Regions from separate parts of the Serratia sp. DFXYC6 genome, predicted to be linked through region 3. Evidence: riboswitches for the same ligand, from Rfam matches in the RefSeq annotation. Region 3 holds a riboswitch; each other region holds the start of a gene.
The links. A riboswitch is a leader RNA that binds a small molecule or an ion and turns the genes downstream of it on or off. The one in region 3 is predicted to bind thiamine pyrophosphate.

Region 1: another riboswitch for thiamine pyrophosphate. It lies ahead of thiB (thiamine ABC transporter substrate binding subunit); the one in region 3 lies ahead of thiC (phosphomethylpyrimidine synthase ThiC).
Region 2: another riboswitch for thiamine pyrophosphate. It lies ahead of tenA (thiaminase II); the one in region 3 lies ahead of thiC (phosphomethylpyrimidine synthase ThiC).
Region 4: another riboswitch for thiamine pyrophosphate. It lies ahead of thiM (hydroxyethylthiazole kinase); the one in region 3 lies ahead of thiC (phosphomethylpyrimidine synthase ThiC).

Annotation. Positions count from the first base shown of each region.
Region 1 covers NZ_JBXUNV010000003.1:427,059-434,912, reverse strand. The annotation lists gene AC2CGQ_RS18345 (DASS family sodium-coupled anion symporter) at 1-490, opposite strand, end outside; gene AC2CGQ_RS18340 (MFS transporter) at 635-1,831, opposite strand; gene sgrT (glucose uptake inhibitor SgrT) at 1,986-2,159, opposite strand; gene sgrR (HTH-type transcriptional regulator SgrR) at 2,250-3,911, shown strand; TPP riboswitch at 3,949-4,067, shown strand; gene thiB (thiamine ABC transporter substrate binding subunit) at 4,125-5,111, shown strand; gene thiP (thiamine/thiamine pyrophosphate ABC transporter permease ThiP) at 5,087-6,694, shown strand; gene thiQ (thiamine ABC transporter ATP-binding protein ThiQ) at 6,681-7,385, shown strand; gene ivbL (ilvB operon leader peptide IvbL) at 7,474-7,587, shown strand; gene ilvB (acetolactate synthase large subunit) at 7,699-7,854, shown strand, end outside.
Region 2 covers NZ_JBXUNV010000001.1:771,193-779,046, forward strand. The annotation lists gene AC2CGQ_RS03815 (ABC transporter permease) at 1-169, opposite strand, end outside; gene AC2CGQ_RS03820 (ABC transporter ATP-binding protein) at 166-906, opposite strand; gene tenA (thiaminase II) at 903-1,586, opposite strand; TPP riboswitch at 1,649-1,751, opposite strand; gene AC2CGQ_RS03830 (LLM class flavin-dependent oxidoreductase) at 1,902-2,924, shown strand; gene AC2CGQ_RS03835 (SDR family NAD(P)-dependent oxidoreductase) at 2,938-3,672, shown strand; gene AC2CGQ_RS03840 (GlxA family transcriptional regulator) at 3,799-4,773, shown strand; gene gap (type I glyceraldehyde-3-phosphate dehydrogenase) at 4,852-5,862, shown strand; tRNA gene AC2CGQ_RS03850 (tRNA-Asn) at 5,917-5,992, opposite strand; gene mtfA (DgsA anti-repressor MtfA) at 6,092-6,892, opposite strand; tRNA gene AC2CGQ_RS03860 (tRNA-Ser) at 6,985-7,074, shown strand; gene AC2CGQ_RS03865 (UbiD family decarboxylase) at 7,546-7,854, shown strand, end outside.
Region 3 covers NZ_JBXUNV010000009.1:18,440-26,293, forward strand. The annotation lists gene AC2CGQ_RS24365 (thiazole synthase) at 1-152, opposite strand, end outside; gene thiS (sulfur carrier protein ThiS) at 154-354, opposite strand; gene AC2CGQ_RS24375 (HesA/MoeB/ThiF family protein) at 351-1,100, opposite strand; gene thiE (thiamine phosphate synthase) at 1,093-1,743, opposite strand; gene thiC (phosphomethylpyrimidine synthase ThiC) at 1,736-3,679, opposite strand; TPP riboswitch at 3,794-3,918, opposite strand; gene AC2CGQ_RS24390 (Rsd/AlgQ family anti-sigma factor) at 3,958-4,461, opposite strand; gene nudC (NAD(+) diphosphatase) at 4,563-5,330, shown strand; gene hemE (uroporphyrinogen decarboxylase) at 5,369-6,433, shown strand; gene nfi (deoxyribonuclease V) at 6,443-7,129, shown strand; gene AC2CGQ_RS24410 (YjaG family protein) at 7,178-7,768, shown strand.
Region 4 covers NZ_JBXUNV010000001.1:204,290-212,143, reverse strand. The annotation lists gene gutQ (arabinose-5-phosphate isomerase GutQ) at 1-417, shown strand, start outside; gene AC2CGQ_RS01130 (inhibitor of vertebrate lysozyme family protein) at 457-915, opposite strand; gene thiD (bifunctional hydroxymethylpyrimidine kinase/phosphomethylpyrimidine kinase) at 1,000-1,800, opposite strand; gene thiM (hydroxyethylthiazole kinase) at 1,800-2,591, opposite strand; TPP riboswitch at 2,627-2,723, opposite strand; gene AC2CGQ_RS01115 (TetR/AcrR family transcriptional regulator) at 2,815-3,429, opposite strand; gene AC2CGQ_RS01110 (YtcA family lipoprotein) at 3,647-3,910, shown strand; gene mdtN (multidrug transporter subunit MdtN) at 3,921-4,958, shown strand; gene AC2CGQ_RS01100 (FUSC family protein) at 4,963-6,927, shown strand; gene AC2CGQ_RS01095 (GNAT family N-acetyltransferase) at 6,998-7,423, shown strand; gene AC2CGQ_RS01090 (MFS transporter) at 7,420-7,854, opposite strand, start outside.

The DNA.
Region 1 (7,854 bases), on a different contig from region 3:
ACTTCATGATCGGGTGAATGATGCCGCCGCCGCGCGCGGTATTGCTCGGCGTCACCGGCGCCAGCGTGGTTTCCGCCAGCGTCAGCGCGTAGGCGATGCCCAGCGTCTTCTTGCCGAACAGCGAAATAAAGTAGTAGCCGATGCGCGCGCCCAGCCCGGTTTTGTTCAGGCTGAGGGAGATCATGATAGAAAAGCCGATCAGCCAGATCAGTTGGTTGGAAAAGCCGCTGAGCGCGTCGTCCAGCGCGGCGCCCGGCTTGCCGGGGTTGGTGACGCCGGTCACCGCCACCAGAGCGATGGCGATCACCGAGACCGCACCGATCGGCATCGCCTTGCCGATGATGGCGATGATGGTGCCGATAAACAGCGCCAGCAGCTGCCAGGCATTGGGCGCAACGCCCTCCGGCACGGGAATGAGGAACCAGATAATCAGCGTGGCGCCAAGGGCGCACAGGGAAGGAAGCGGTTTGAGCGGTGTGAGTTTATCCATAACGTTCCCACTGTTCTAAACGACAGGGCGGCATCTCAATAGCGAGACGGGCGTGGGCGCAACGATCGCGCGCCATATGCCTTCAGCTTGAGCGCCCGGCTTAGCCTTCTCAATGACTTGCATCAAGAATGCCGTCGTTTAACCTCACACTTCACGCACTTTGGCGCTCATCCCGAGCGCCGCCAGCGCCAACAGCGCCGCCATCCAATACACCGAACCATGACCGAAATTCTCCACCAGCGCGCCCTGCAGCACCCCGGCCAGGATCACCCCGGTAGAGATGCTGTTGGTGAACAGCGTGGTGGCGGCGCCCGGCCGGCCCGGCATCAAATCCTGAAAATAGAGCATGCCGATACCGGCGACGATGCCGATAAACACCGCGTTGAGCAGCTGCAGCGCGATCAGGGCCGGCTTGGCCGCCAACACCGTCAGCCCGAGATAAAACAGCACGCCCGCCGCCACCGCCAGCAGCATCATGTTGCGTTTGCCGAAGCGTTTGACGTAATAACCGGCCAGCAGCATTGCCGGGATTTCCAACCCGGCGGCGGTGCCCATCAGCACCCCGGCCAGCCCTTCCGGCAGCCCGAGATCGGCGGTGATATACAGCGGCATATCGATGATATACAAGGTATTGCAGGTCCACATCAGCATCGAAGCGATGAACAGCAGCCGCACATCGCGATTGCGCCAGGCGCTGGCGGGCGCGATCGGCGCAGACATCCCGCCCTGCAGCTCCCCATTCTCTGCCGCACGCGGCACCGAAGGCAGCATAACCCCTACCAGCAGCACGCAAACCGCGAAGGTGGCGGCGGCGATCAGGAACATCACGGTGAACCCATAGTTTAGCGCCAGCGCAAACGACAGCGGCGGGCCGATCACCCACGCCAGCGAAAGCTGGGCGCGCATCACCGAGCTGAACATCACCACCTCACGCGCCTCGCTGTCGGCGTATTCCCGCGCCAACGCGAAAATCTGCGGCATGGCGGTGTTGGCAACGGCGGACATCAGCACCCCGGCGGTGATCAGCGTCAGGTAGTCGCGGTTAAAGGCGAACAGCAGGCAGTTGCCGACCGCCATCAGGCAGCACAGCAGGATCAGCCTGCGCCGATCGCCGCGGGTATCGGAGCGCTTGGCGAGCAGAAAACTGACCACGATGCCGGCCACGGCGTTGGCGGTGTAAAACAGCCCTACCCACAGCGGCCGCACTTTGACCTCGGTGGTCAGAAACAGACTGAGCGTCGGCGTCAGCAACGCGCCGGCGATGCCGGAGAGAAAAGCGATCAGCAGGAATGCGGCAAAGATGGGGTTAATACGCAGTGACAACCGGCTCAGGCGTTGCATATCGTCTTCCCTGACCTCAAAGCAGAAGAAAGAACCTTAGGCCACGGCGAGAAAAATGCAAGCGCATCGCCATGACCGCGCATAAAAAAACCAGTGGGTCGCCCCACTGGCTGGTGAAACAGCACCATTACTCAGAAACTTGTTGCCGCAGCCCCTACAGGTGCTCGCGATACTGCTTATCGGTCATCTCTTTAATGTCCCATTGCGTCAGGTGCGCCAGCATCGCCAGCCGCGCCTGTTCGGGCACCACGCTCAGCCAGTCGGCTCGCTGGCGGCGCACCGCGCTGAAATAGCGCTGATAGAACTGCCTGGATAAGAAAGCTTTCATGATTACGCCCTCCCCTTTCATTGATGAAAATTATCGGCGTAATATAGGGAAAGAAAAATTGACGAGTTGAAGCGGGAGCGTTCCTCTTTTATGTCCACGTCCAGATTGCAGCAGCAGTTCATCCGCCTGTGGCAGCGCTGCCACGGTGAAACCACCGACACCACGCTGCAGGATCTGGCGGAGGTGCTCAGCTGCTCGCGGCGCCACGTGCGCTCCCTGCTGAGCGCCATGCAGCGGGAAGGCTGGCTCACCTGGCAGGCGGAGTCGGGGCGCGGCAAGCGTTCGCGGCTAACCTTCCACTACACCGGCCTGGCGCTGCAGCAACAGCGGGCCGAGGAGCTGCTGGAACAGGATCGCATCGATCAACTGGTGCAACTGGTGGGCGACAAAAACGTGGTGCGCCAGATGCTGCTGTCGCAGCTGGGGCGTAGCTTCCGCCAGGGGAAACACATCCTGCGGGTGCTCTACTACCGGCAGTTGTACAACCTGCTGCCCGGCTCGGCGCTGCGGCGTTCGGAAACCCATCTGGCGCGCCAGATCTTCAACGGCCTGACACGCATAAATGAGGAAAACGGGGAACTGGAGTCCGATCTGTCTCACCATTGGCAGGCGTTGACGCCACTGCACTGGCGTTTTTACCTGCGCCCGGCGATCCATTTTCATCACGGCCGCGAGCTGGAGATGGCGGACGTCATTACTTCTCTCTCGCGTCTGACCTCGCAACCGCTGTTCTCGCATATCGAGAGCGTCACCTCGCCGACGCCATTCGTGATTGATGTGCATCTGCGCAGCCCCGACCACTGGCTGCCCTGGCTGCTGGGCAGCGTGCACGCCATGATCCTGCCGCGCGAATGGCGCGAACTGCCGGATTTCGCCCGCCATCCGATCGGCACCGGCCCCTATCGCGTAGTGCGCAATCTCCCCAGCCAGATGAAGATCCACGCCTTCGACGACTATTTTGGCTACCGGGCGCTGATCGACGAGGTGAATATCTGGGTGCTGCCGGAGTTCTCCGAAGAACTGGTGCATTCCGGCGTACAGCTGCAGGGCGATGAAACCGGCAACAACGAACTGGAAAGCCGGCTGGAAGAGGGCTGCTATTTCCTGCTGTTCGACCGGCGCTCCCCGCTGGCCGCCGATCCCGCCATTCGCAGCTGGCTGTGCGAATTGATCAACCCCATTTTGCTGCTGAGCCACGCCGGGCCGCTCTACCAGCGCTACTGGTCGCCGGCGTACGGCCTGCTGCCCCGTTGGCACCACAACCGCGCGCTGGCGCAGCAGCCCAAACCGGCGGGGCTGACCGAACTGACGATGACCCACTTCAATGAGCATTCGGAGTTTCACGCCATCCGTCAGGCGATCGAGCCGCTGCTGGCGCAGCACGGCATCCGCCTGATCGTGCAAAGCGTGGATTACGCCACCTGGCACCAGGGCGACGCGCGCAGCGATCTGTGGCTTGGCAGCGCCAACTTCTATCTGCCGCTGGAGTTTTCGCTGTTCGCCACGCTGTACGAACTGCCGCTGATGCAGCATTGTATGAACGAAGATCTGGCGCAGGACGCGGCGCTGTGGCGCGCCAACCGCCTGCCGCTGGCGGAGTTCTGCCAGCGACTGGTCAGCAACCACCAGCTGCATCCGCTGTTCCACCACTGGCTGCAGCTGCACGGCCAGCGCAGCATGCGCGGCGTGCGGATGAACACCCTCGGCTGGTTCGACTTCAAGTCCGCCTGGTTTGCCCCGCCGGAGACATAAGCGCCTTTCGCCCAAGTCGGTTAATCTTTACAATAGCGCCGTCTCAACGGGGTGCGGAGAACCGGGCCGCGTAATAAGCCTGATTTTCCGCTGAGAGCACACCCGTCGAACCTGATCCGGTCAATACCGGCGGAGGGATTTGAGCCCAGCGAACCGGCGACGCCGCCTCGCCCCCTCAGATGCCCTTGCCCCCTTATTTTTCAGGAGTGCAACGTGGTCAAAAAATATCTGCCCTGCTTATTGCTGCTGTGCGCCGCGCCGGCGTTCGCCAAGCCGACGCTGACGGTTTACACCTACGATTCCTTCGCCGCCGACTGGGGCCCAGGCCCGGCGGTGAAAAAAACCTTCGAGGCCGAATGCGACTGTGAACTGAAGTTCGTGGCGCTGGAAGACGGCGTTTCGCTGCTGAACCGCCTGCGCATGGAGGGCAAGAACAGCGCCGCCGATGTGGTGCTGGGGCTGGACAACAACCTGTTGCAGGCGGCGCAGCAAACTGGCCTGTTCGCGCCGAGCGGCGTCGATACCGCCAGGCTGACGGTGCCGGGCGGCTGGCAGGACGCGACCTTCGTGCCTTACGACTACGGGTACTTCGCCTTCGTCTACAACAAAGAAAAACTGAAGAACCCGCCGAAAAGCCTGCAGGAACTGGTCAGCAGCGACCGCAACTGGAAAGTGATCTACGAAGATCCGCGCACCAGCACGCCGGGGCTCGGCCTGCTGCTGTGGATGCAAAAAGTGTATGGCGACAAGGCGCCGGCCGCCTGGCAGCAGTTGGCGAAAAAGACCGTGACCGTCACCAAAGGCTGGAGCGAAGCCTACGGCCTGTTCCTGAAAGGCGAAGGCGATCTGGTGCTCAGCTATACCACCTCTCCCGCCTACCACCTGATCGAAGAAAAAAAAGACCTTTACGCCGCCGCCACGTTCAGCGAAGGCCACTACCTGCAGGTGGAAGTGGCCGGCAAGCTGAAAGCCACCAAACAGCCTGAACTGGCCGAGCGTTTCATGCGGTTCATGGTGACGCCGGCATTCCAGAACACTATCCCGACCGGCAACTGGATGTACCCGGTGATCAACACCCCGCTGCCCGTCGGTTTTGAGCAGATGAACGTGCCGCAGACCGCGCTGCAATACAGCGCCGAAGAGGTGGCCACACAACGCGGCGGCTGGATCCGGGCATGGCAAACCGCCGTCAGCCGCTGATCCCCCGCTGGCTCTGGCCGGGGCTGCTGGCCGCCGGCCTGATCCTGCTCGTCGCCGCGCTGGCGCTGGGTTCGCTGTGGCGTCACGCGCCGGACAGCGACTGGCGCAGCCTGTGGCAGGACAGCTATCTGTGGCACGTGGTGCGTTTCACCTTCCTGCAGGCGCTGCTGTCGGCGCTGATTTCGGTGCTGCCCGCCATTCTGCTGGCGCGCGCGCTCTATCGCCGCCGTTTCCCCGGCCGGCAGTTGTTGCTGCGGCTGTGCGCCATGACGCTGGTGCTGCCGGTGCTGGTGGCGGTGTTCGGCCTGCTCAGCGTCTATGGGCGCCAGGGCTGGCTGGCGACGCTGTGCGGCTGGCTGGGCGTCGAGTATGGTTTCTCGCCCTACGGTCTGCAGGGCATTCTGCTGGCGCACCTGTTCTTTAACCTGCCGCTGGCCACCCGCCTGTTGCTGCAGGCACTGGAGAACATTCCGGTGGAGCAGCGCCAGTTGGCCGCCCAATTGGGCATGAACGGCTGGCAGCAGTTCCGCTTCGTCGAATGGCCGGCGCTGCGCCGCCAAATCCTGCCGAGCGGCGCACTGATCTTCATGCTGTGCTTCGCCAGCTTCGCCACCGTGCTGTCGCTGGGCGGCGGGCCGCAGGCCACCACCATCGAACTGGCGATCTACCAGGCGCTGAGTTACGACTACGATCTGGGGCGTGCCGCCATGCTGGCGCTGATCCAGCTGGGCTGTTGTCTCGGGCTGGTGTTGATCAGTCAGCGCCTGAGCCAGGCATTGCCGGTGGGGCATACCCACGCCCAGCGCTGGCGCAATCCGGATGACAGCCTGTGGCGACGCGTCGGCGATTTTCTGCTGATCGCCGCCGCGCTGTTGCTGTTGCTGCCGCCTCTGCTGGCGGTGATCGCCGATGGCGCCAACCAGGCCATGGTCAGCGTGCTGCGCCAGCCGGTGCTGTGGCAGGCGCTGTTCACGTCGCTGCGCATCGCCCTCGGCGCAGGGCTGCTGTGCGTGGCGCTCACGATGATGCTGCTGTGGAGCAGCCGTGAGCTAAAACTGCGGCAACAGCTGCGCGGCGGCCAGGCGCTGGAGCTCAGCGGCATGGTGATCCTGGCGATGCCGGGCATCGTGCTGGCCACCGGCTTCTTCCTGCTGCTGAGCGATACCGTGGGGTTGCCGCAGTCGCCCTATGCGCTGGTGATCCTCACCAATGCGCTGATGGCGGTGCCCTATGCGCTGAAGGTATTGGAGAACCCGATGCGCGACCTCGCCGAACGTTACAACCCGCTGTGCCTGTCGCTGGATATCCGCGGCTGGCGACGGCTGCGGCTGATTGAGCTGCGCGCCCTGCGCCGCCCGCTGGCACAGGCGCTGGCCTTCGCCTGCGTGCTGTCGATCGGCGACTTCGGCGTGGTCGCCTTGTTTGGCAACGAGCATTTCCGTACCCTGCCTTTTTACCTGTATCAGCAGATTGGCGCCTACCGCAGCAACGACGGGGCGGTGACCGCGCTGCTGTTGCTGCTGCTGTGCTTCCTGTTGTTTACCCTGATTGAACGCTTACCGGGCCGCCATGCTGACGCTTGAAAAACTGACCTACCTGTATGACCACCTGCCGATGCGCTTTGATCTGCGCATCCAGCCGGGCGAGCGCGTCGCGGTGCTCGGCCCCAGCGGCGCCGGTAAAAGCACCTTGCTGAGCCTGATCGCCGGTTTTCTGCCGGCGGCCAGCGGCCGGCTGCTGCTGAACGGCGAAGACCATACCGCCACGCCGCCGGCCAAGCGGCCGGTGTCGATGCTGTTTCAGGAAAACAACCTGTTCGCGCATCTGACGGTGGCGCAGAACATCGGGCTGGGGTTGGATCCCGGACTGCGCTTGACTGAACAGCAGCGCCAACAGCGGGCGCACATCGCCCGTCAGGTCGGTCTGGAAGAGCATCTGGAGCGCCTGCCGTCGCAACTTTCCGGCGGCCAGCGTCAGCGCGCCGCGCTGGCGCGCTGTTTGATTCGCCAACGGCCGATCCTGCTGCTCGACGAACCCTTCTCGGCGCTCGATCCGGCGCTGCGCAACGAGATGTTGCAACTGCTGCAGACGGTATGCGAACAGCGCAACCTGACGCTGCTGATGGTGTCGCACAACCTCGACGACGCCGCACGCATCGCGCCGCGCACGCTGCTGGTGGTCGACGGCCGCATCTATTACGATGGCCCGACGCAGGCCCTGCTGGACGGCAGCGCGCCCGAAGCGCGCGTGCTGGGCATTTCGGGCAAAGCGTGATCTGACGCGCGTTTTTTATGCTGCGCCAATAAACCTGTTGTGCGAATTTTGCGCCTGTGTTTTTATAAAAACCTGACTTTTTTTACTGATGATAAGGTTCCCTGTGATCGCATCCTCGCTGACTTCGACCCTACTAGTTACCGCGCTACCAGCCGCGGTGGTCGTCGTGCGTGTGGTGGTGGTCGTCGGCAATGCGCCGTAGGGTCCGAATCAACGCATCGATTCCCAAACCCCGCCGGCGCAAACCGGGCGGGGTTTCTTGTTTTAGCACCCTGCCCAGCAAAGCTCACCGGCCTTGAGAAAGGACAGGAACATGGCAACTTCGGGCACGCCTCAACCGGGCACCAGCTTCACCGGCGCACAATTGATCGTTCATCTGCTGGAGCGTCAGGGCATCACCACCGTCGCCGGCATTCCCGGCGGCGCCGCGCTGCCGCTGTATGACGCGCTGAGCCAAAGCACCCGCATT
Region 2 (7,854 bases), on a different contig from region 3:
CGAGATAGCCGCGCCCGTCCCACAGCGCCTGCGCCACTGCGCCCGGCGTGGGCAGCAGAAAGGCCGGGATGCCGCTTTGCGCCGCCAGCCACCACAGCAGCAGCAGGCCGACGAATACCGTCAGCCCGCGCCGCAGGCGGGTGAGTCCACGCTCTTGGGCACTATTCATTGTGCTGCCCTCACCAGCTGCTGCAGCAGCTCGGCCTGGCTTTTCAGCAGGTCGGCGTCATCCGGCGCGCGCGGCGGTAGCCCGCTGATGCGATGAGTATCGTCGAGGCCCAGCGGCCAGGGCGACAGCACCAGCAGCCGGTGGCTCAGGCGGCAGGCTTCCATCGGATCGTGGGTGATCAACAGCACGGTATTTTGCGCCAGCAGCTCGGCGGCCAGGCTCTGGATCTCGGCGCGGGTAATGGCGTCCAGCGCGGAAAAGGGTTCGTCCATCAGCACGATCGGCTGGCGTTCGTAGAGCGTGCGGGCGATGGCGGCGCGCTGGCGCATGCCGCCGGACAGCGAGGCTGGCAGGCTGCGGCCATGCGCGGCCAGGCCCACGCGCTCCAGCAGGTGCGCCGCCCACGCCCGATCCGGCGTTTCGCCGCGCAGCCGCGAACCGAGGGCGACGTTCTCCTCGATGGTCAGCCACGGGTAAAGCAGATCTTTTTGCCCCATGTAGGCGATGCGCCCGGCGATCGGCAGGCCGTCGCTGCCGGTCACCGAACCAGAGCTGGCCTGCGCCAGGCCGGCGATGATCTTCAGCAGGCTGGTTTTGCCGGCGCCGCTGGCGCCGAGCAGGGCGACGAAGCTGCCGCCGGCGATGTCGAAGCTCAGCCGGTCGAAGACGATGTGCTGACCGAAACGCAGGCTGAGATCCCGCACCTGGATACCGGGCGGGAGAAGCGGAGAGGTCATGAGGCGTTCAGCCCCATCTGCCAAAATGCCGACTCCAGTTGGGTGGCGGTGGTGAAAATCTGCGCCAGCTCGGTGAAGCGATCCTGTGCGCCGCGCTGGTGGCCGACGGTCTCGAGCAGCTCGATGGCGGCGCGCACGCCGGCCAGATAGCCCTCGTCGCCGTAGTTGCGGATCCAGGAGGCGTAAGGATTGCCCTCCATCTGGGTGGCGGGATCGTGCAGCAGCCGCAGGCCGATTTCGGCATAGCCGGCCACGCAGGGCAGCAGACCGGCCAACAGATCGAGGGCGTCGCCGGCATGGCCGATGTCCAGCACGTAGCGGGTATAGTTCATGGTTTCCGCCGCCTCCGGCTGGGCGGCGATCTGCGCTTCGCTCAGCCCCCATTCGGCGCAGTAGGCCACGTGCAACGGCAGCTCGGCGACGATGCCGTTGAGCGAGGCGGTGGCGGCGCGCATCTCCGGCAGGGTGCGCAGCTTACTGACCAGCAGCGCGTAGGCGCGGGCGAAGTGCAGCAGGAACAGATAGTCCTGGGTCAGGTAGCGGCGAAAAGCGCGTTCAGGCAAGGTGCCGGCGGCCAGCTGCTGCAGAAACGGGTGATCGACGTAGTCCTGCCAGTGGCTGCCGGCATGGTGGCGCAACCGGCCGTAAAGACCGCTTTCGAACAGGGTGGTGATGGACATGGGACCTCCTTGAGTCAGTGGAGATCCGGGCACGCTGAGGTATGAACAGGCAACGGGTAATCGCGTTGTTGCCTAACCGTCCCTTCGCTGGCATGACCCAGATCAGGTTCAAAGGGTTCGGCTTGCGCCATCTCAGCCCGTAACAGGACACCCCTCGGAGCTGCCTGTTATACGACATTTGTTTTTTGATTACAATCGCCGGGCGGCGCGGCGGCAATCGGTTCGTTTAGTGCGATCGGGGGCGATTTTGCTGGCGCAAGGCGCGCGGTTTTTGTCACTGTAGGCCGATGATTTTGCTTTTGAGGACGATGCCCGATGAAAAAGATTGGTTTTCTCTCGTTTGGCCACTGGACGCCTTCCGCCCAGTCCGGCACCCGTTCCGCAGCGGATGCGCTGCTGCAGTCCATCGATCTGGCGGTTGCCGCCGAAGATCTGGGGGCGGACGGCGCCTATTTTCGCGTGCACCACTTCGCGCGTCAGCTGGGATCGCCGTTCCCGCTGCTGGCCGCCATCGGAGCCAAAACCCAACGTATCGAGATCGGCACTGGCGTGATCGACATGCGCTATGAAAATCCGCTGTACATGGTGGAGGACGCCGGCGCGGCGGATCTGATCGCCGGCGGGCGGCTGCAGCTCGGCATCAGCCGCGGCTCGCCGGAGCAGGTGATCGACGGCTGGCGCTATTTCGGTTACGCCCCGGCCGAGGGCGAAACCGACGCTGACATGGCCCGCCGCCATACCGAAGTCTTTCTGGAAGCGCTGCGCGGCGAAGGGTTCGCCGAACCCAATCCGCAGCCGATGTTCCCCAATCCGCCCGGGCTGTTGCGGCCGGAGCCGTTTTCCGCCGGGCTGCGCGATCGCATCTGGTGGGGCGCCGGTTCGAACGCCACCGCCGTCTGGGCGGCGAAGCTGGGCATGAACCTGCAAAGCTCGACGCTCAAGAATGACGAGACCGGCGAACCCTTCCATATCCAGCAGGCCAAGCAGATCCGCGCCTATCGCGCCGCCTGGCAAGAGGCCGGCCATGCGCGCGAGCCGCGGGTTTCCGTGAGCCGCAGCATCTTTGCGCTGGTGGATCAGCGGGATCGCAATTACTTCGGTGGCAGCGGCAAAGAGGGCGATCAGCTGGGATATATCGACGCGCAGACCCGGGCGATCTTCGGCCGCAGCTATGCCGCCGAGCCGGACGCGCTGATCGAGCAGCTGGCGCAGGACGAGGCCATCGCCGAAGCGGATACGCTGCTGCTGACCGTGCCTAACCAGCTGGGCGTGGATTATAACGCCCACGTTATCGAATCGATTTTAACCCATGTCGCGCCGGCGCTCGGCTGGCGCTAAACGGAGGAGTGGCATGTCACGCATTTTCATTACCGGTTCGGTCGACGGGCTGGGCCGCGCCGCCGCGCAAACGCTGTTGGAGGAAGGGCATCAGGTGATCCTGCATGCGCGCGCCCCCGGCCGTCTGGAGGCGGTGCGCGATCTGCTGGATCAGGGCGCGCAGGCGGTGATTGGCGATCTGTCCGAGGTGCAGCAGATCCGGCAGGTCGCCGAGCAGGTGAATCGTCTTGGCCGCCCGAATGCGGTGATCCACAACGCCGGCATGTTCACCGGGCCGCAGGTGATGCCGGTGAACGTGATGGCGCCCTATCTGCTGACGGCCCTGATCGAACGCCCCGATCGCATCGTCTACCTGAGCAGCAGCATGCACTTTGACGGCGTGGCGGAACTGAACGGCGTGGACTGGCTTGGCGGCGCAGCCGGCTCCTATTCGGACAGCAAGCTGTTCGTCACCGCGCTGGCCGCCGCCGTGGCGCGCCTGTGGCCCGGCGTCATCAGCAGCGCGGTCGATCCCGGCTGGGTGCCAACCAAAATGGGCGGCGCGGATGCGCCCGACGATCTGGCGCTGGGACACGTGACGCAGGCGTGGCTGGTGAGCAGCGATGAGCCGCAGGCACTGATTTCCGGCGGCTATTGGCATCATCAGCAGCGGTTCGAGCCTCACGCCGCGGTACACGACGAGGCGTTTCAAACGGCGCTGCTGGCGCAATTGGCACGCGCCGGCGGGGTGAACCTGCCGCAGGCTTGATGGCCGTTCCTTCCTGGCCCGTCGGTGATTATCGGCGGGCTTTTTTATACCCGCAGGGTGAACCGACGGGGCTTTTCTTATACAGTGGTCGCCTGGCCTGTTTTGATTGTTATTTATATTATCGCCATGCACTCATTCCTGATTATCGTCCCTGAAGGGGGCATGCTGTTCGAAGCGGCGGGCATCGCCGATATCCTGATGCAGGCCAATCGCCTGAGCCCTGCCGAGACGCCGCTGTATCAGATCGCGGTCGCCACCACGCAATCTCACCGGGTGGTGCACGGCCTGTCCGGGCTGAGCCTGTTGGCCGATCATCGCCTGGCGGATCTCGATCCGGCCCTGCCGCGCGATACCGTGATCGTCGCCGGCAAGGGGGCGACCGAAGAAGAGGGTGCCCTGGTCGCCGATTGGCTGCGCCGCGCGGCGCCGCAGGCGCGCCGTATCGCTTCCGTTTGCGGTGGCGCACTGCTGCTGGCCGAAGCCGGGTTGCTGGACGGGCGGCGGGCGACCACCCACTGGCGGCTGGCGGAAACGCTGCAGGCGCGCTTCCCGCGGGTGCAGGTCGAAAACGGCCCAATCTACGTGCAGGACGGGCCGATCTGGACCTCCGGCGGCGTCAGCTCCGGCTTCGATCTGACGCTGGCGCTGGTGGAGGATGATTACGGCTTCGTGCAGGCGCGCGAAGTGGCGCAGGACTTGGTGATGTTTCTGCGCCGCCCCGGCGGGCAGGCGCAGTTCAGCCGCTACCCGCTCAACCAGGCCAAATCGCCGGGGCCGATCCGTGACCTGCAATCCTGGATCCTGGAAAACCTCGCCGACGATCTCAGCGTCGATCGGTTGGCCGAGCGCGTGGCGATGAGCCCGCGCAACTTTACCCGGGTGTTCACCCGCGAGACGGGCATTTCTCCCGCCAAATTCGTCGAAGAGGGGCGGTTGCATACCGCCAGGCAGCGCCTCGAACAGAGCGCGGAAGGTATCGAGCAGATTGCCTTAGCCACCGGCTTCGGCAACGGCCTTAACCTGCGGCGGGTGTTTGAGCGCAAACTGCAGCTGACCCCGAGCGAATACCGCGAACGCTTTCATGCGCGCAATTTGGCGTAAATTGATTGGTAAACGTCATTTACGCCGCTTCTGGTCGGCGCTAGATTTTAGGCAAAGTCCACAAATGAGGAGTGCATCATGGTGAGAGTAGGCATTAACGGCTTCGGCAGGATCGGGCGCAACGTGCTGCGCGCGGCGCTGGGGCGCAGCGATTTTGAAGTGGTGGCGATCAACGATCTGACCGACAGCAAGACGCTGGCGCACCTGCTGAAATACGACACGCTTTCCGGCACGCTGGCGGCCAGGGTGGAAGCCGGCGACAACCAGCTGCTGCTGGACGGCCGGCCGATTCAGGTGTTTTCACAGCGCGATCCCGCCGAGATCCCCTGGAGCAGCGTGGGCGTGGACGTGGTGATCGAAGCGACGGGCTTCTTTACCGATAAAGCCAAGGCGGAAGTGCACATCACGCACGGCGGCGCCAAGCGGGTGATTATCTCGGCGCCGGCCAAGAACGACGACATCACCATCGTCATGGGGGTTAACGACCAGCTCTACGATCCGGCGCTGCATAAGGTGGTCAGCAACGGCAGCTGCACCACCAACGGGCTGGCGCCCGCCGCGCAGGTATTGCATCAGGCGTTTGGCATCGAATACGGCTTGATGAATACCACGCATGCCTATACCAACAGCCAGGCGCTGCACGATCAGCCGGAAAAAGATCTGCGCGGCGCGCGGGCGGCGGCGGAATCGATCGTGCCTTACTCCAGCGGCGCGGCCAAGGCGCTCGGCAAGGTGATCCCCGAACTGGACGGCCGCCTGACCGGTTATTCGCTGCGGGTGCCGGTGCCGGTGGTTTCCATCGTCGATCTGACGGTGACGCTGAAACGCCCGGCGACGGTGGAGGAGATCAACGCCGCTTTCCGCGCGGCGGCGGCGTCCGGCCCGCTGAAAGGGATCCTGGGGTACAGCGATGAACCGCTGGTGTCGAGCGACTATCGGGGCGATGCGCGTTCGTCGATCATCGACGGCCTGTCCACGCTGGTGATCGGCGGCAACCTGGTGAAAGTGCTCGCCTGGTATGACAACGAGTGGGGCTTCTCCAACCGCTTGGTCGATCTGGCGCTGCTGATGGAACAACGCGGGCTCTAAACGCCCAACAGCAAAAAGCCCGCTTAAGTTTCCTTAAGCGGGCTTCTCTAAATATGGCTCCTCTGACTGGACTCGAACCAGTGACATACGGATTAACAGTCCGCCGTTCTACCGACTGAACTACAGAGGAATCGTGTGAACGGGGCGCATCATATCCAGCGGCTCCGGGTGTGTCAACGCTAAATTGCCCCAGGCGGTGCGACTGCTCGGTATCTGAGCAATGCGCCCGTCAATCAGCCCATTGCGCGTCGTTTTCCGCCTGGTCTCGCAGCAGGCGCGCCAGCGGATCCTGGCGGTAGAAGCGGCAAAAGTGCTGATACAGCGCCGGGAAGCGTTCGGCCAGCAGTTCGGGAGCGCTGAAGAAATACTCCGACAGCACGGCGAAGCACTCGGCCGCATCGGTGGCGGCGTAGGCATCCATGCTGGCGGCCTCTTCGCCGACCATGTCGATCTCGTCCTGCAGGCTTTCCATCGCGGCGTGCAGATCATGTTCCCAGGCGGCCACCTCGCGCAGCGGGATCGGCGGCACGCCGGTGGCGACGCCGCCGTTGCGCATATCCAGTTTGTGCACCGCTTCGTGGATCACCAGATTGAAACCGGAGAGGTCAAAAGAGTCCTGCACGTCTTGCCAGTTGAGCACGATCGGCCCCTGTTCCCAGCTTTGGCCCGACTGCACCACCGGCCCCGAGTGCACCAGACCGATCTCGTCCTGCCATTCGTCTTCCACCACGAACGGGGTGGGGTAGAGCAGAATTTCGTTGAAGCCGTCGAGGCATTCCGCGCCCAGCTCCAGCACCGGCAAGGCGAACAGCAGGGCGATGCGCGCCTGCATTTGCGAGGTGAGCTGCAGCCCCTGCAGCGGCACGATGCGCTTTTGCTGCAATATTTGCCCGGCGACGGCCACCAGCCGCTGCCGCTCCTGCTCATTCAGCGGCGAGAGCAGCGGGATCGCCAGCGCGTCCTGCCACTGGGCCTCGATGTCTGCCTGGGATTGAGAGGGTTGAGTCGCTTTCCACGGCCATTTAATCATCAGGTTGCTCGTAAACTCATCACTTGAACGTTCAGCGGTATGCTAATGCTGTAAAAATGCCGCAAAAGCGGGCATGATAGCAAGCGTTGTCAGGAGAGATGCCGGAGCGGCTGAACGGACCAGTCTCGAAAACTGGAGTAGGGGCAACTCTACCGGGGGTTCAAATCCCCCTCTCTCCGCCACTTTACCCCGCGTTATTCCCCCATTGAATCAAAATCCTTTTCTTTCGCTAATGCTTGTAAACCGTTGGATATGAAACCGGTTTGCGTTGGCCGAGATCCTTTCTCGCATTATAACTCGTGCAATATCAACGAATAGCATTTTGCGATTATGTTCTTCATTTTGTGAGCCACGTTGCGCTTGGATCCGGTATGGCGCCTGCGGCAAGCCCAATGCTATGCATGCCAATCACGCTGAAGGTGTGAAACCGTCACGGCGATAATGCCTGCCGGCAGGGGCGTGCACGGTCTGAGTCCGCTATCCCTTGAAAAGTTTGCCAGACTGAAAACATGCCCAACGCCTCCAGGATAGTGTGTATTTACACGCGATTTTTTGCGCACTAATATGTGTGCACATGCACATAAATGATCAGTCTCCTGCCCGAAACGAGGGCGACAGAAGGGGCTGACCGCCTGGAGACTGGAGGACTTGCCATGAGTTTGCTCGATTGCGCACTGGATTTTCGTCAATTCATTGAGGAATTGCGTCGCCGAAACGATTTGGTCGACGTGCATCAGGAAGTTTCCGCCGACCTGGAGATAGCGGCTGTCTGCCGCCGGGTCTATGAGCAACGGCTTTCGGCTCCGCTATTTCATCATGTGGCGGGCGCGATGCCGGGAGCCCGCATCCTCGGCGCGCCGGCCGGCATGCTCGCTTCTGCGGAACATGCCTATTCTCGCCTCGCCCTCCATTTTGGGCTGCCGCCGGAGAGCGCTCCGCGGGATATCGTGGCGGCGATTCGC
Region 3 (7,854 bases):
TTGCCGCCGCGCAGATCGACGCGCTTCATGGCCATGGTCACCAGCTGTGAGCCGGAGGCCGCCAGCGCCTCCAACATCAGCGCCGGGGTGGCGAACTTGCCGGTGCCGGTGAACAGGCGCGAGGTAAAAGTGGTATCGGCGATTTTCAGCATGTCAGCCTCCGGCGATCGCTTGAAACAGCAAAATGTCGTCACCGTCCTGCACCTGATGGTCGGCCCAGTCGGCGCGCGGGATGATGGTTTGGTTGATCGCCAGCGCGGTACCCGGCTGGTGGCGTTCCAGCTGGGCCAGCAGGGCGGCGACGCTGAGCGGCTGCGGCAGCTCCAGCGGTTGGTCGTTTAAACGGATCTTCATGCCGCGCCTCCGCATACCGGGCAGGCACGGGCCTGGCTCAGTTGCAGCGTGCTCCAGCTCTGCTGCTTGCCGTCGAACAGCCGCAGTTTACCGCTGAGGGAAGAAGGCATGCCGGCCAGCATCTTGATGGCCTCCAGCGCTTGCAGGGTGCCGATCACGCCCACCACCGGACCGAGTACCCCGGCGGTGCGGCAGTTGCGCTGCGGCTCTTCCTGCTCCGGGTACAGGCAGGCGTAGCAGCCGTGCGCATAGGGCGGCTCGAGCACCAGCAGCTGGCCGCTGAAGCCGACCGCGCTGCCGCTGATCAGCGGCTTGGCGGCGGCGATGCAGGCGGCATTGACCTCATGGCGGGTCGCCATATTGTCGCAGCAGTCCAGCACCAGATCGGCGCGTGCGACCGCGTCGCGCAGCGCTTGCCCTTGCAGCCGCTGCGCCAGCGGGATGGATTCCACCAACGGGTTCAGCGCCTGCAGGTGGCGTTGCGCCAGCGCCGCCTTGCCGGTGGCGGTATCGGCGCTGCGGTAGAGGATTTGCCGCTGCAGGTTGGTGACGTGCAGCTGGTCGTCGTCGGCCAGCAGCAGCGTGCCGACGCCGGCGGCGGCCAGATACAGCGAAGCCGGGGAACCGAGCCCACCTAAACCGACGATCAGCACCGTGGCGCGCTTGAGTCTCTCCTGGCCTTCCGGGCCGACGTCCTCCAGCAGCAGCTGGCGGCTGTAGCGCAGGAATTCCTGATCGTTAAGCATCGTTCGGATCCTCGCCTTCGATCAGCCGCAGCAGCTCGGCCGTCGCCGCGCGCCAGTCCGGCGCCTGGGTGATGGCGCTGACCACCGCCACGCTGCCGACGCCGCACGCCAGCACCGCCGGTACGCGATCGATACTGATCCCGCCGATCGCCACCGTCGGGTAATCCGCCAGGCCGGCGATGTGGCGTTTCAACTCCGTCAGCCCCTGCGGCGCCGAAAGCATGTCTTTGGTTTGGGTGGGGAAGATGTGCCCCAACGCGATGTAGGACGGTTTCACCGCCAGCGCGCGCGCCAGCTCCGCGTCGTCATGGGTGGACACGCCCAGCCGCAGCCCGGCGCGGTGAATGGCAGCCAGATCGGTGGTATCGAGATCTTCCTGGCCCAGATGCACGCCGTAGGCGCCGTGCTTGATCGCCAGCCGCCAGTAGTCGTTGATGAACAGCCGCGCCTGATAACGCCGGCCCAGCGCGATGGCGGCAGCGATATCCTCTTCGACCTGCTCGTCAGGCAAGTCCTTGATGCGCAACTGGATGGTGGTGACGCCGGCCTCCAGCAGGCGAGCGATCCATTCCACGCTGTCGACGACCGGGTAGAGCCCCAGTTTGTAGGGCGTCGCCGGGAAGGGCGTCGTGATATCAGTCATTGCTGGTCTCCTCCTGCAAATTGCCGGCGCTGTGATACAGCTCGCTGCCGCGGGCGCGGAACTCGGCGGACATTTTCTCCATACCGGTCAGCTGCACCTCGATCGGTTTGGCGGCCTCTTGGGCAGCGGCGTAGTCGCGCACCTCTTGTGAAATCTTCATCGAGCAGAATTTTGGTCCGCACATCGAGCAGAAGTGGGCGATCTTGCCGGATTCCTGCGGCAGGGTTTCGTCGTGATAGGCGCGCGCGGTGGCCGGATCGAGCGCCAGATTGAACTGATCTTCCCAGCGGAATTCGAAACGCGCCTTGGACATGGCGTTATCGCGGATCTGCGCGCCCGGATGGCCTTTGGCCAGATCGGCGGCGTGAGCGGCGATCTTGTAGGTGATCAGGCCCTGTTTGACGTCCTCTTTGTTCGGCAGGCCGAGGTGTTCTTTCGGCGTGACGTAACACAGCATGGCGCAGCCGAACCAGCCGATCATCGCCGCGCCGATACCGGAGGTGAAATGGTCATAGCCCGGGGCGATGTCGGTGGTCAGCGGACCGAGGGTGTAGAACGGCGCTTCGTGGCAGTGTTCCAGCTCTTCGGTCATGTTGCGGCGGATCATCTGCATCGGCACGTGGCCAGGGCCCTCGATCATCACCTGCACGTCGTATTCCCAGGCGATTTTGGTCAGCTCGCCCAGCGTATGCAGTTCGGCGAACTGGGCTTCGTCGTTGGCGTCCTGAATTGAGCCGGGGCGCAGGCCGTCGCCGAGCGACAGCGAAACGTCGTAGGCGGCGCAGATCTCACAGATTTCGCGGAAATGCTGATAGAGGAAGTTTTCCTGATGGTGCGACAGACACCATTTGGCCATGATCGAGCCGCCGCGCGACACGATGCCGGTCAGGCGTTTGGCGGTCATCGGCACGTAGCGCAGCAGCACGCCGGCGTGGATGGTGAAGTAGTCGACCCCTTGCTCCGCCTGTTCCAGCAGCGTATCGCGGAACATCTCCCAGGTGAGGTTTTCCGCCACGCCGTTGACCTTCTCCAGCGCCTGGTAGATCGGCACGGTGCCGATGGGCACCGGGCTGTTGCGCAGGATCCACTCGCGGGTTTCGTGAATATAGCGGCCGGTGGAGAGATCCATCACGGTGTCTGCGCCCCAGCGGGTGGCCCATACCAGCTTCTCCACCTCTTCTTCGATCGACGACGTGACCGCCGAGTTGCCGATATTGGCGTTCACCTTTACCAGGAAATTGCGGCCGATAATCATCGGCTCCGCTTCCGGGTGATTGATGTTGGCGGGAATGATAGCGCGGCCGGCGGCCACTTCCTGGCGCACGAACTCCGGCGTGATGTTGTCCGGCAGGTTGGCGCCCCAGCCCTGGCCCGGATGCTGGTGGCGCAGCACCTCGCCGCGAATGCGTTCGCGCCCCATGTTTTCACGGATGGCGATGAATTCCATCTCCGGGGTGACGATGCCGGCGCGGGCGTAGTGCAACTGGGTTACGCACTTGCCCGGCAGCGCTTTGCGCGGCAGCGGCAGGTGTTCGAAACGCAGGTGATCGAGACCTTCGTCCGCCAGCCGCTGCTGGGTGAAGCCGGAGCTGGCACCGCTCAGGGTGGCGGTATCGCCGCGTGCGTCGATCCAGCCGGCGCGCAGCTTGGCCAGGCCGGCGTGCACGTCGAGCTCGGCCTGTGGATCGCCGTACGGGCCGGCGGTGTCATACACCGGGATCGCCTCGTTCTGTTCATACTGCGGGTTATCTTTGCTGCCGCCGACCAGGGTCGGGCTGAGCTGAATTTCACGCATCGGCACCTGGATATCGCGGCGCGAACCCTGCAAGTAGATGCGGCGTGAGTTTGGGAAAGCCATGCCTTGCAGGGTGTCGATAAACTGCTGGGCGGCTTCGCGTTGCGCTTTACGGGCGCGCGGTGGATTAACGTTAGACATAGCAAGTTCCTACCAGTGTGTTGGGTTGGGAAAGTTGCTTGTCTGGAGCTCGGAGGGAGTAATGATGGTGGCCGATAAGGCAGGGCGCCCGCAAGGGGAAGGCCGTGTCTGTGGCGATAGATTACTCTTGTTCCCTTCGCGGGTATTAACCCGATCAGGTTCCGCGGATCCCGAATTAACGGTCTCAGCCTGGCTGATTCGATGAACAAATCAGGCGCTAGGCACTCCGACAAGATGCCCCCCAGTATAGGAGGGATAAGAAAAAAAACTATAAAATTTTAACGCGCCGGATCCAGCGCCTGGTCCGGCAGCGGTTGCTGCGTGGCTTCCGCTTCCAGCAGGATCAGCTTATCTTCCAGCGCAAAGCGCGCCGCCAGCGTTTCGCCGATATCCGACAAGGCCTGGTGGAATTCCAGACAAACCTCCTGATCGATATCCACTTCGGTATAGCGATCGTGGAACGCCATGATCTGTTCGGTATTGGCCCACAGTTTGGGGTAGATGTTCACCGCCAGCGACATTTTCGGACTGGCTGCGCCTTCCACTTGTTTGATAATTCTGTCATAGATATGAAAATGCCCTGCGGAGAGGTAATCCACCAGGTTATGGCAAAAGTTCTCCAGCGCTTTTTCATTCAGCGGCGTATGCTTTTCTTTATTCGGTTTGAGGCCTACCAGCGTGCAGTAGGCGACCAGCAACTGCTTGCGGGCCTGAAGCCATTGATCAACTAATTCATTACTACCGCCAACGCGCTGAGTCAGCCTTTCCAAACGGTTGAGCATGTTTGACTCCGTGTAAGTAACAAAAGTAACCGGTAAGTTATTAAAATGTAACAAAGCCGATTTGTAGAGTGCCAGTGAAGCTGAGGTTGTGCAACAACGATATGGAACTTGCATTAACGGGCAATGAAAACGGCTGGTGGATCGTCAGCCATGAAAGCAAACTTTGGTTACCGAACGGTGAATTGCCGTCGGGGACCGCCGCCGCCCTCGGGCTGCAGGGCCACATGGCGCGCGTCATCGGTGAGTGGGAGGGCGCGCCGGTCTGGCTGGTGCGCCAGGCGATGCCGCGGGAGATGGGGTCGGTGCGTCAGTTGTTGGATCAGGATCGTGGTCTGTTCCAGCTGGCCGGGCGCGGCGTGCAGTTGGCGGATTTCTACCGCTCCCATCGCTATTGCGGCTACTGCGGCCATGAGATGCACCTCAGCCGCACCGAAAGCGCCTGCCTGTGCGGCCATTGCAAGGAGCGCTACTACCCGCAGATCGCGCCCTGCGTGATCGTCGCCATTCGGCGCGACGATCAGATCCTGCTGGCGCAGCACGTGCGCCATCGCGGCGGCATTCACACGGTGCTGGCCGGTTTCGTTGAAGTGGGCGAAACGCTGGAGCAAGCGGTAGCGCGCGAAGTGATGGAAGAGAGCAATATTGAAATCAAGAACCTGCGCTACGTCACGTCACAACCCTGGCCGTTTCCGCACTCGCTGATGATGGCCTTTATGGCCGATTACCACCAGGGTGAGATTCGTCACGATCCCAAGGAGCTGCTCAATGCCGGCTGGTATCGTTACGACCAACTGCCGCTGTTGCCGCCGCCCGGCACCGTGGCGCGCCGCTTGATTGAGGACACCGTGGCGCTGTGCCGGGCAGAATAATGTACAATGGCCGGCAGATTATTAAGGGAGCCCCATAAATGACTGAGTTGAAGAACGATCGTTACCTGCGCGCGCTGTTGCGTCAGCCGGTGGATGTGACCCCCGTATGGATGATGCGCCAGGCCGGTCGTTATTTACCGGAGTATAAGGCGACTCGCGCCCAGGCCGGTGATTTCATGTCGCTGTGCAAGAACGCGGAGCTGGCCTGCGAGGTTACGCTGCAGCCGCTGCGCCGCTACGCGCTGGACGCCGCCATCCTGTTCTCCGACATTCTCACCATTCCCGACGCCATGGGGCTCGGCCTGTACTTTGAAGCCGGCGAAGGCCCGCGTTTCAGCTCCCCCGTCACCTGCCGCGCCGACGTCGACAAACTGCCGGTGTTCGATCCGGAAGTGGAGCTGGGCTATGTGATGAACGCGGTGCGCACCATTCGCCGCGAGCTGAAGGGCGAAGTGCCGCTGATCGGCTTCTCCGGCAGCCCGTGGACGCTGGCTACCTATATGGTTGAGGGCGGCAGCAGCAAGGCATTCACCAAGCTGAAGAAGATGATGTATGCCGAGCCGGCCACGTTGCACCTGTTGCTGGACAAGCTGGCGGACAGCGTGATCCTTTACCTCAATGCCCAGATCAAGGCCGGCGCGCAGTCGGTGATGGTGTTCGACACCTGGGGCGGCGTGCTGACCGGGCGCGATTACCGCGAGTTCTCTTTGCACTACATGCACAAGATCGTCGATGGCTTGCTGCGTGAAAACGACGGCCGCCGCGTGCCGGTAACGCTGTTCACCAAAGGCGGCGGGCAGTGGCTGGAGGCGATGGCCGCCACCGGCTGCGATGCGCTGGGGCTGGACTGGACCACCGACATCGCCGACGCGCGCCGTCGCGTAGGCGACAAAGTGGCGCTGCAGGGCAATATGGATCCGTCGATGCTTTATGCTTCTCCGGCGCGCATCGCGGAAGAAGTGGAGACCATTCTGGCCGGTTTCGGCCACGGCAACGGTCATGTGTTCAACCTGGGCCACGGCATCCATCAGGATGTGCCGCCGGAGCACGCCGGGGCCTTCGTCGAGGCGGTGCACGCGCAGTCGGCGAAATACCACCGTTAAGGATCCGATGTGACCGATATGGCGGCTCTGCGCGCCGAACAGCTGCGGCGCGCCGCTGAAGTCATTCGCTACGACGAGCTGCCGGCCGAACCGCCGGCGTTCATCGCCGGCGCCGATGTGGGCTTCGAGCAAGAGGGCGCGGTGACGCGCGCCGCCATCGCCATCCTGCGCTATCCGTCGCTGGAGCTGGTGGAGTATCAGGTGGCGCGCATCGCCACCGTCATGCCTTATATTCCGGGTTTCCTGTCGTTTCGCGAATACCCGGCGCTGTTGGCCGCCTGGGCGCAGCTGCGGCAAAAACCGGGGCTGATCTTCGTCGATGGGCACGGCGTTTCACATCCGCGGCGCCTCGGCGTCGCCAGCCATTTCGGCCTGCTGGTCGATGTGCCGACCATCGGCGTAGCCAAGAAGCGCCTGTGCGGCAAATTCGCGCCGCTGGACGCCGCCGTCGGCGCGCTGGCGCCGTTGGAAGATAAGGGAGAACAGCTGGGCTGGGTATGGCGTAGCAAGGCGCGTTGCAACCCGCTGTTCATCTCTACCGGTCACCGCGTGGGCGCCGACAGCGCGCTGGCGTGGGTGCAACGCTGCATGGCGGGCTACCGTTTGCCGGAGCCGACCCGTTGGGCCGATGCCATCGCTTCGCGCCGTCCGGCGTTTCAGCGGTGGTTGCAGCAGCATCCGGAGGTGTCGCCATGAGCGATTTCGGGTACACTGCGCCGCAGATAACGCGTAAGAGAGTAAAGCATGCTACGTAACCCGATTCATTTACGTCTGGAACGGCTCGAGGGCTGGCAACATTTGACCTTTATGGCCAGTTTGTGCGAGCGTATGTACCCGAATTACCAGATGTTCTGCAAACAGACCGAGTTCGGCGATCCGGCGGTTTATCGCCGCATTCTGGATTTGGTGTGGGAAACGCTGGTGGTGAAGGACGCCAAGGTCAACTTCGACAGCCAGCTCGAGAAGTTGGAAGAGGCGATTCCGTCGGCGGAAGATTACGATCTTTACGGCGTTTACCCGGCAATTGATGCCTGTATCGCATTAGGGGAACTGATCCATTCGCGGCTCGGCGGGGAGACGCTGGAGCACGCCATCGCCATCAGTGAAACATCGATTCGCACCGTGGCGATGTTGGAAATGACCCAAGCCGGTAAGGAAATGACCGACGAAGAGTTGGAAAGTTTGCCGGCGGTAGAGGAAGAATGGGACATTCAATGGGAAATTTTCCGCCTGTTGGACGCCTGTGAAGAGCGCGATATAGACCTGATCAAGGGGCTGCGATCCGACCTGCGGGAGGCGGGCGTCAGCAACATCGGGATAAATTTAGCGCAATAAGGCAACAAAACGTGATTTAACGCCTGATTTGTCATGCCTTAAGGCTTCACATCCGCACCCTGTCTGGTCTACATTTGGGGGGCGTA
Region 4 (7,854 bases), on a different contig from region 3:
CGCTCGCACCCGGGCGGCAGCCTGGGGGCGCGCCTGCTGAACCGCGTGCATCACCTGATGCGCACCGGCGATCGCCTGCCGCGCGTGAGCGAAAGCGCCAACGTGATGGAAGCGATGCTGGAACTGAGCCGCACCGGGCTGGGGTTAGTGGCGGTCTGCGACGCGCAGCAGCGGGTGGTGGGCGTATTTACCGACGGCGACCTGCGCCGCTGGCTGGTGAAGGGCAATAGCCTGCAGGATCCGCTCAGCCCGGCGATCACCCGCCCCGGCTATCGGCTGCCGGAGCAGTGGCGCGCCGGAGAGGCGCTGGAAGCGCTGCACGAACAGCACATCAGCGCGGCCCCGGTGGTCGATATGGACGGCGTGCTGGTGGGGGCGCTCAACCTGCACGATCTGCATCAGGCCGGCATCGGCTGATCAACGCCGGGGGCGCCGGCAGCGGCGCCCCCGGTCAGATTATTTCCAGTCGGGATTGTTCTCGAACTGCTGCTTCAGCAGCGCCTTCATGTCTTCATCCGGCTTGCCGAGCCACTGGTACTTAGCATATTTCTTCGGATGATCGACGGCTTCCGGCCGATCTTCCACCTCGACCCGCACGCCCCAGGCCTGGGATTTATCCGCGCTGAACGCCACGATCAAAAAGTTGTTGCCGCAGTCGTGCGGTTTGCACAGATTGCCAACCAGATACTCTTTGCCCTTCCAGCTCAGATTTTGCGCCGGTGTAGAGGTGCCAACGCCCTTGCGCGCCCAGCCCGGCATCCGCGCCTGGCCTTTGACCATGTTTTGCCAGCTGGCCTGATACCCCGGCTGCTGAATCAAATCCGACGTGGTGACGATCTGCTGGGCAAAGCTGCCCGCGCTGAAGCTGAGCAGTGCGCCGAAGAGGGCGCAACGCAGCGCCTGGTGTCCCGTCATAGTCCTTCTCCCTAGGTTAAATCAGGTTTCGCCCATAAAACCGGGCCTGAACTAGTCAGACCACGGTTGCGGCAAAAAGTTGGCTCACCACCAGGCGTGAAAATGATGCACCGGCCCAATGCCGTGCCCCACTTCCAGCGTATCCGCCTGTTGCAGCGCTTGTTGCAGGTAGTCCTTGGCGGCGGCCACCGTAGCCGCCCAGTCGGCATGGCGCGGGCGCAGCGCCGCCAGCGCGGCCGAGAGCGTGCAGCCGGTGCCGTGGGTATGGCGGGTGGCGACGCGCGGCGCGGTAAAGCGCTGCTCGCCTTCGGCGGTAAACAGCCAGTCCGGGCTCTCGCTTTCGCTCAGGTGGCCGCCCTTCATCAGCACCGCCTGGCAGCCCATCGCCAGCAGCGCCCGCCCCTGCTCGCGCATCTGCGCTTCATCTTCCGCCGGCGCGCACGCCAGCAGCGCCGCCGCTTCCGGCAGGTTCGGCGTAATGATCGACACCAGCGGCAACAGCTCGCGCCGGATAGACTCTACCGCCTCCGGCGCCAACAGCGGATCGCCGCTTTTCGCCAGCATCACGGTATCCAGCACCACAAATTCCGGCCGGTAATGGCGCAGACGTTCGGCCACCGCCTGCACGATGTCGGCATTGGCCAGCATGCCGATCTTGACGCTGTCGATGCGCACGTCGCTGAACACCGAGTCCAGCTGCGCGGCGACGAACGCCGGATCGATGTAATACACCGACTGCACGCCGCGGGTATTCTGCGCTACCAGCGCGGTGATCACCGAAGTGCCGTAGGCGCCAAGCGCCGAGAAAGCTTTCAGATCGGCCTGAATGCCGGCGCCGCCGCTGGGATCGGTGCCGGCGATGGTCAGCGCGTTAATACGTTTCATCACAGATCCTCCCCGCGCAGTTGATACAGGGCGTCGAGGAACGCCGGCGTAAAGCTGCCCGGCCCGGCGGCCTGCCTGGCCGCGAGGCCGCCGCAGTGTGACATCACCCGACAGGCGGTCGCCACGTTGTCCAGGCGATCGCCCGGCAGGGCGCAAAACGCCGCCGCCACCGCCGACAGCGCGCAGCCGGTGCCCACCACCCGCGTCATCAGCGGGGAGCCGCCTTCGATCGCCCAGTCGCGTTGGCCGTCGGTGACGTAATCCACCGCGCCGGTGACCGCCACCACCGCGCCGCTGCGCCGCGCCAGCTCACGCGCGGCGGGCAATGCCGCCAAGGAATCGTCGCCGCTGTCCACGCCGCGGCCGCTGGCCAGCAACCCGTTGAGCGCCATGATTTCCGAGGCGTTGCCGCGTATCGCCGCCGGTTGCTCGTCCAGCAGCTGTTTAGCGAAGGCGGTGCGGTAGGAGAGCGCGCCGACCGCCACCGGATCTAGCGTCCAGGGCTTGCCGGCCTGATTGGCGGCGGCCACCGCCGCCCGCATCGATTCGGCGCGCAGCGCATTGAGGGTGCCGACGTTGATCAGCAGGCCGTCGGCCAGCGCGCTGAACTGCGCCGCCTCTTGCGGCTCCACCACCATCGCCGGGGAGGCGCCGAGCGCCAGCAGCACGTTGGCGGTCAGCGATTGCACCACTTCGTTGGTCAGGCAGTGGATCAGCGGAGGCCGCTGTTGGAATTGGGTCAGGCAGGCCGCGGCGCGAGCGCCGGGTAGTGCATCAGGTCGAGCGATCATATTCCTCCCAACCGGCGTTCAAGAAGGCGGCGCCGGCTGGGCGGCCGTGACTTCCCTACGCTGGCATTATCCAGATCAGGTAATACGGGTATTTCTCAGCCTTCACGCAGAAGGGCACCCCGAGTCATGAAAATCAATAGGTTGTGATCAACGTTGCGTTAATCCCTGAGCGGGATCATGCCAGCGCCGGCGCGGACAAACAAGCGATTAAATTGGCTCGCGCCTAAGCGATGCTTCCCTCTTTTCCCGCCAGATACAGGCTCAGCACGCCGGGCAGCTCCGCCAGGGTGAACGCCACGCTCTGCGGCGCCGTTTTGAAGATGTGGTGCAAGGTGCCGGCCACCAGGCTTTGCAACAGCCGGGTTTGCTGCAGGATCTCCGCTTCGGCGGTCTCGGGGCGGCGCAGCTGCAGCACTCGGGCGATCAGCGCCAGGAAGCTGGACTTTTCATCCGGCAGGTTCATTTCCCGCATCACCGGCAGGTAGTCGGCGTGCTCGCGCAGGTACTGCGCATAGGGAGAAAACAGTCGCTGGATCACCTCTTCAGCGGAGAGGCGCCTCCACTCGTCGTCGCTGGCCAACGCCATGTCGCGCACCAGCGCCTCGATCGATTCGGTGTGCCGATCCGCCAGCGCCTTGATCACCACGTGGCGATCGGGAAAAAAGTGATACATCGAGCCGATGGAGGTTCTGGCGTGCTTGGCGAGCCGCTGCATGCTGAGCGCCGCCAGCCCGTCCTGCGCCACGATCGCCGCCGCCGAATCCAGAATGGTTTGTACGCGTTGCCGCCCTCTTTCCTGCTGCGGCTCTCGCCCGGTGATGTGTTCGTCGATTTGCATATTCGTTTCTGCCCGCTGTCATCAACGTATTATACCCATTTGCCGCCGCGAAGGCAGGGTGACACAAAAAACTAGATTAATCCCTCTAGTTTAGAGTAGAGTATTTATTCTAGTTTCTCCTTGCGCAAGCGTAGGGAAGACAAACAGTGACCTCACTCACTGAAAAAGAGTCATTCCATTCGGCCCGTCGACCAAGCCAATCGCCAGAGAAAGCCCTATGCCCGACAAAAAACTGCTTATCACCTGCCTGACCGTGCTGCTGCTCACCGGGTGCTCACCGGCACCGTCCATGGTGGTGTTCGGCGCTTCGTTCCCCGACTGGCTGTTTTGCCTGTGCGGCGGCGTGGCGGGCATGGTGGCGATCCACCTGCTGCTGCGCACCCCGGAAAAACGCGCCTGGCTGGCGCCGCAGCTGCTGACGTATCCGGCGCTGACCGCGCTGATCGCCATGCTGACCTGGTTACTGGTTTTCCCCCACTGAGACTGACGCCATGACCCAACCACAAACCTCCAACAAGCGCAGACTGCTGGTGCTTACCATCCTGGCGTTGACGCTCATCGTGGCCGCCGTCGTCGTCTGGCGGGTGGAAAACGCCCCCACTACCGACGATGCCTACGCCTATGCCGACACCATCGACGTAGTGCCGGAGGTGAACGGCCGCATCGTCGAGATGCCGATCCGCGACAACCAGGAAGTGCGGCAAGGCGATCTGCTGTTCCGCATCGATCCGCGCCCTTACCAGGACGCGCTGGCGGCCAGCGAAGCGCGCCTGATCACGCTGAATGAACAGATCAAACTGACGCAGCGTTCGGTCAACGCGCAGCAGTACAACGCCGAATCGATGAACGCCATCGTCAAACGCTCGCAGGCGCTGGTGGCGCAGGCGACCGACACCCTCAACCGCCGGCAGAAGCTGCTCGGCAAGAACTACGTTTCGGCGGAAGAAGTGGAAACCGCCCGCACCTCCCAGCGCTCGGCGCAGGCGGAACTGCAGGCCGCATTGCTGCAGGCGAAACAGGCGGAAGCCGCCGTCAGCGGCGTCGAAGCCCTGGTCGCGCAGCGCGCCGAAGTGCAGGCCGACATCGCCATCGCCAAGCTGAATCTGGAATTTACCGAGGTGCGAGCGCCGTTCGACGGCCGCATCGCCTCCCTGAAAACCACCGTCGGCCAATATGCCTCCAGCGCCAAACCGGTGTTCACGCTGATCGACACCCGCCACTGGTACGTGGTCGCCAACTTCCGCGAAACCGATCTGAAAGGCGTGCATCCCGGCGTGCCGGCCACGCTGTATTTAATGAGCGACGCCGGCCAGACCTTCAGCGGCAAGGTGGAGTCGGTCAGCTACGGCGTGCAGCCCGACGACGGCGGCAGCGTGCTGGGCGGGCTGCCCAACGTGTCGCGCAACATCAACTGGGTGCACGTTTCTCAGCGCTTCCCGGTCAAGATCGCGGTAGAGGCTCCCAACCCGGCGCTGTTCCGCGTGGGCGCTTCGGCGGTGGCCAAGCTGAACCTGCGCCATGAAGAATAAAACGATGTCTCGCGGCTGGCTGTCCCAGTTGATCGACGAGCTGCGCCCTTCGGACAGCCGCATAAACCTGGTGATCCGCGCCCTGCTCTCCAGCGCGATCGCCATCGTGATCTCGCAGACGCTGCAGGTACCGTGGCTGGCGCTGTCGCTGATCGCTGTCTTCTTTATCACGCAGTCCAATATCGTGATCACCCGCGCGATCGGTATCCTGTTTTTCGTCAGCTCCACGCTGGCGATCGGCGCCGCTATCCTGGTGCTGAAGTTCACCTACGACTACCCGATGCTGCGCATCTTGCTCTCCAGCGCGCTGTTTTTCCTCAGCGTGTTCCTGATGCGGGTGACCAAGGTTGGGGTGCTGTTCTTCCTGATGGCGCTGGTGGTGATCTACACGCAAAGCTTTGTCGATCTCACTCCGCAGGCGGAAGTGGTGATACGACTGGTGCTGTGGGTATGGGTGGCGATCAACTACGCCATCCTGCTCACCCTGATCGTTAATACCCTGCTGCTGCCGGCCGAACCGCTGAAACAGCTAAAGGGTCGGATGAACGCGGTGTTGGACGAAACCCGCGCTATGTTGACCAACGGCGGCGAGACGCGCGATCTGAGCGCCATCTCCCAGCACGCCACCGAGCTGCATAAGCTGCTGCGCTTTTCGGTGATGCGCAGCGATCGCTGCCGCGCCAACGAGCCCGGTTATCTGGCGCTGATCACCCTGGTGTTGCAGCTCAATATCCTGGCCTACCAGCTGCCGCCGGCTTTCGGCGCGGCCGCGCGTCAATTGGCGCAAGAGATAGATGCCGCCTGCCGCGCACTGCAAACCGCGATAAGCCACGAAAGCGCACTGCGATTTTCCGTCGCGATCGCCGGCAGCGACGATCCGCAGGTGCCGGCGCCGCTCAATGAAATGGCCAGCCTCCTGCAGGTCTACGCCAACCGCAGCGACTACGCCGACGCCCTGCAGGCCGCACCGCCGCCGAAAGTGCCCTTCTTTACCCCCGACGCCCTGACCAACCCGGTTTACATCCAGTTTTCGTTGAAAACGCTGCTGACCGTACTGGTCGCCTACGTGTTTTATACCGCCGTCGATTGGTCCGGCATTCATACCATCATGCTGAGCTGCCTGATCGTGGCGCAGCCCAGCCTCGGCGCCACACAGCGGCGGGCGCGGCTGCGTCTCGGCGGCGCGGCGATCGGCAGCCTGCTGGCGCTGATCTCGGTGGTGTGGATCATGCCTCACCTCGACAGCCTCGTCGGCTTGCTGCTGCTGACGCTGCCGGTGATCGCCCTCTCCGCCTGGATCGCCGCCGGCTCCGAGAAAATAAGCTATGCCGGGGTACAGATCCTGTTCACCTTTTCCCTGGCGCTGCTGGAAAGCTTCGGCCCGGTCACCGGGCTGACCGAGATCCGCGATCGCCTGATCGGCATCGTGCTGGGGGTAGGGTTCGCCACCTTCATTCACGCCACGCTGTGGCCGGAATACGAAGGGGAGTCACTGCGGCAGCAGGTTGCCAACGTGCTGCGGGAACTGTCGCGCTTCCTCGGCGGCGAGAACACAAACGCCATCGGCATCTGGCAAAAGATCGAGGGCTGCGAAGCGGTAGTGGCCCGGGTGACGCTGGAGCCCACCTGGCAGCTGGCGGACGATAACCATGAAAGCTTCACCCGGCATATCCAACTGATCTTTAACCAGACGCGCAGCCTGTTGCTGACCAGCGAAAAGCTCAACACCTATCTGGCAGGCAGTGGCGCGGCGCTGTCCGCGCAGGAACGCCAGGCGCTGTTCGAGGTGCAACGTCAGGGCGGGCGCGTTCTCGCCGAGTATGCGGCGCAGCTTTCCCGTGCGCCGCAAGCGTTGCGGGCGCCCGACTTTCATCCACCGTTGGCCGCCCTGCACGCCGACACCGTGCGCCACCTGGCTCAGGAGCTGAGCGACGGGGTCAATCGCCTGCCCGCCTGGGGCGACGCCTAGCATTTTCCGTTTGCGGCCATGCACGCCCGGCGCCATGCGCTATAGTGAGCAAAAACCACCGGGAGATGCCATGCAAATAAGACCTTACCAAGAGGCCGATCGCCCCTTCCTGCGCACGCTGTACCTGGCGTCGCGCAAGGCGGCGTTCGGTTGGCGCGATACCTCGAACTATCAGTTGGAAGATTTCGACCGCGCGACGCTGGGCGAAGCGATTTGGGTGGCGGAAGACGGCGGCGTGCTGCTGGGATTCGTCTCCATCTACCGCGAAGACAACTTCATTCATAACCTGTATGTCGAGCCCCATCAGCCGCCGCGCGGCGTCGGCAGTGCGCTGCTGCAAGCGGCGCAAGCCACCTTCACCGCCACCGGCTCGCTGAAATGCCTGGTGAAGAATGAAAAGGCGTTGACGTTCTACCGCAAACACGGTTGGCGCATCATCTCCACCGGCAACGACGGCGAAGAAGATTATTACCTGATGCACTCACCGGCACGCTAGCTCTTACCCGCGGCATCCGGCATGCCGCGCAGCGTCAGCCGCCAAAACAGCAGTGCGCTCAGGCTGACGCCCGCCCCCAGCCAGCAGACGCCGCTCCAGCCCGCCCAGGCGTACATATGGGTGCCGGCAAAGGCGCCCAGCCCGCTGCCGACGGCGTAAAACAGCATGTAGCAGCCCACCAGGCGACTGTGCGACTGCGGGTGGGCGCTGAAGATCATGCTCTGGTTCAGCACGTGGATCGCCTGGCCCGCCAGATCCAGCAGCACAATGCCCGCCACCAGCCAAACCAGGCCGCTGCCGAGCAAACCGAGCGGTAGCCAGGCCAGCGTCAACAGCAGCAGACACGCGCCGCTGGCCACCTGCCCCAGCCCGCGATCCGCCAGATGCCCGGCGCGCACCGCCGCCAGCGCGCCCACCGCGCCGACCAGGCC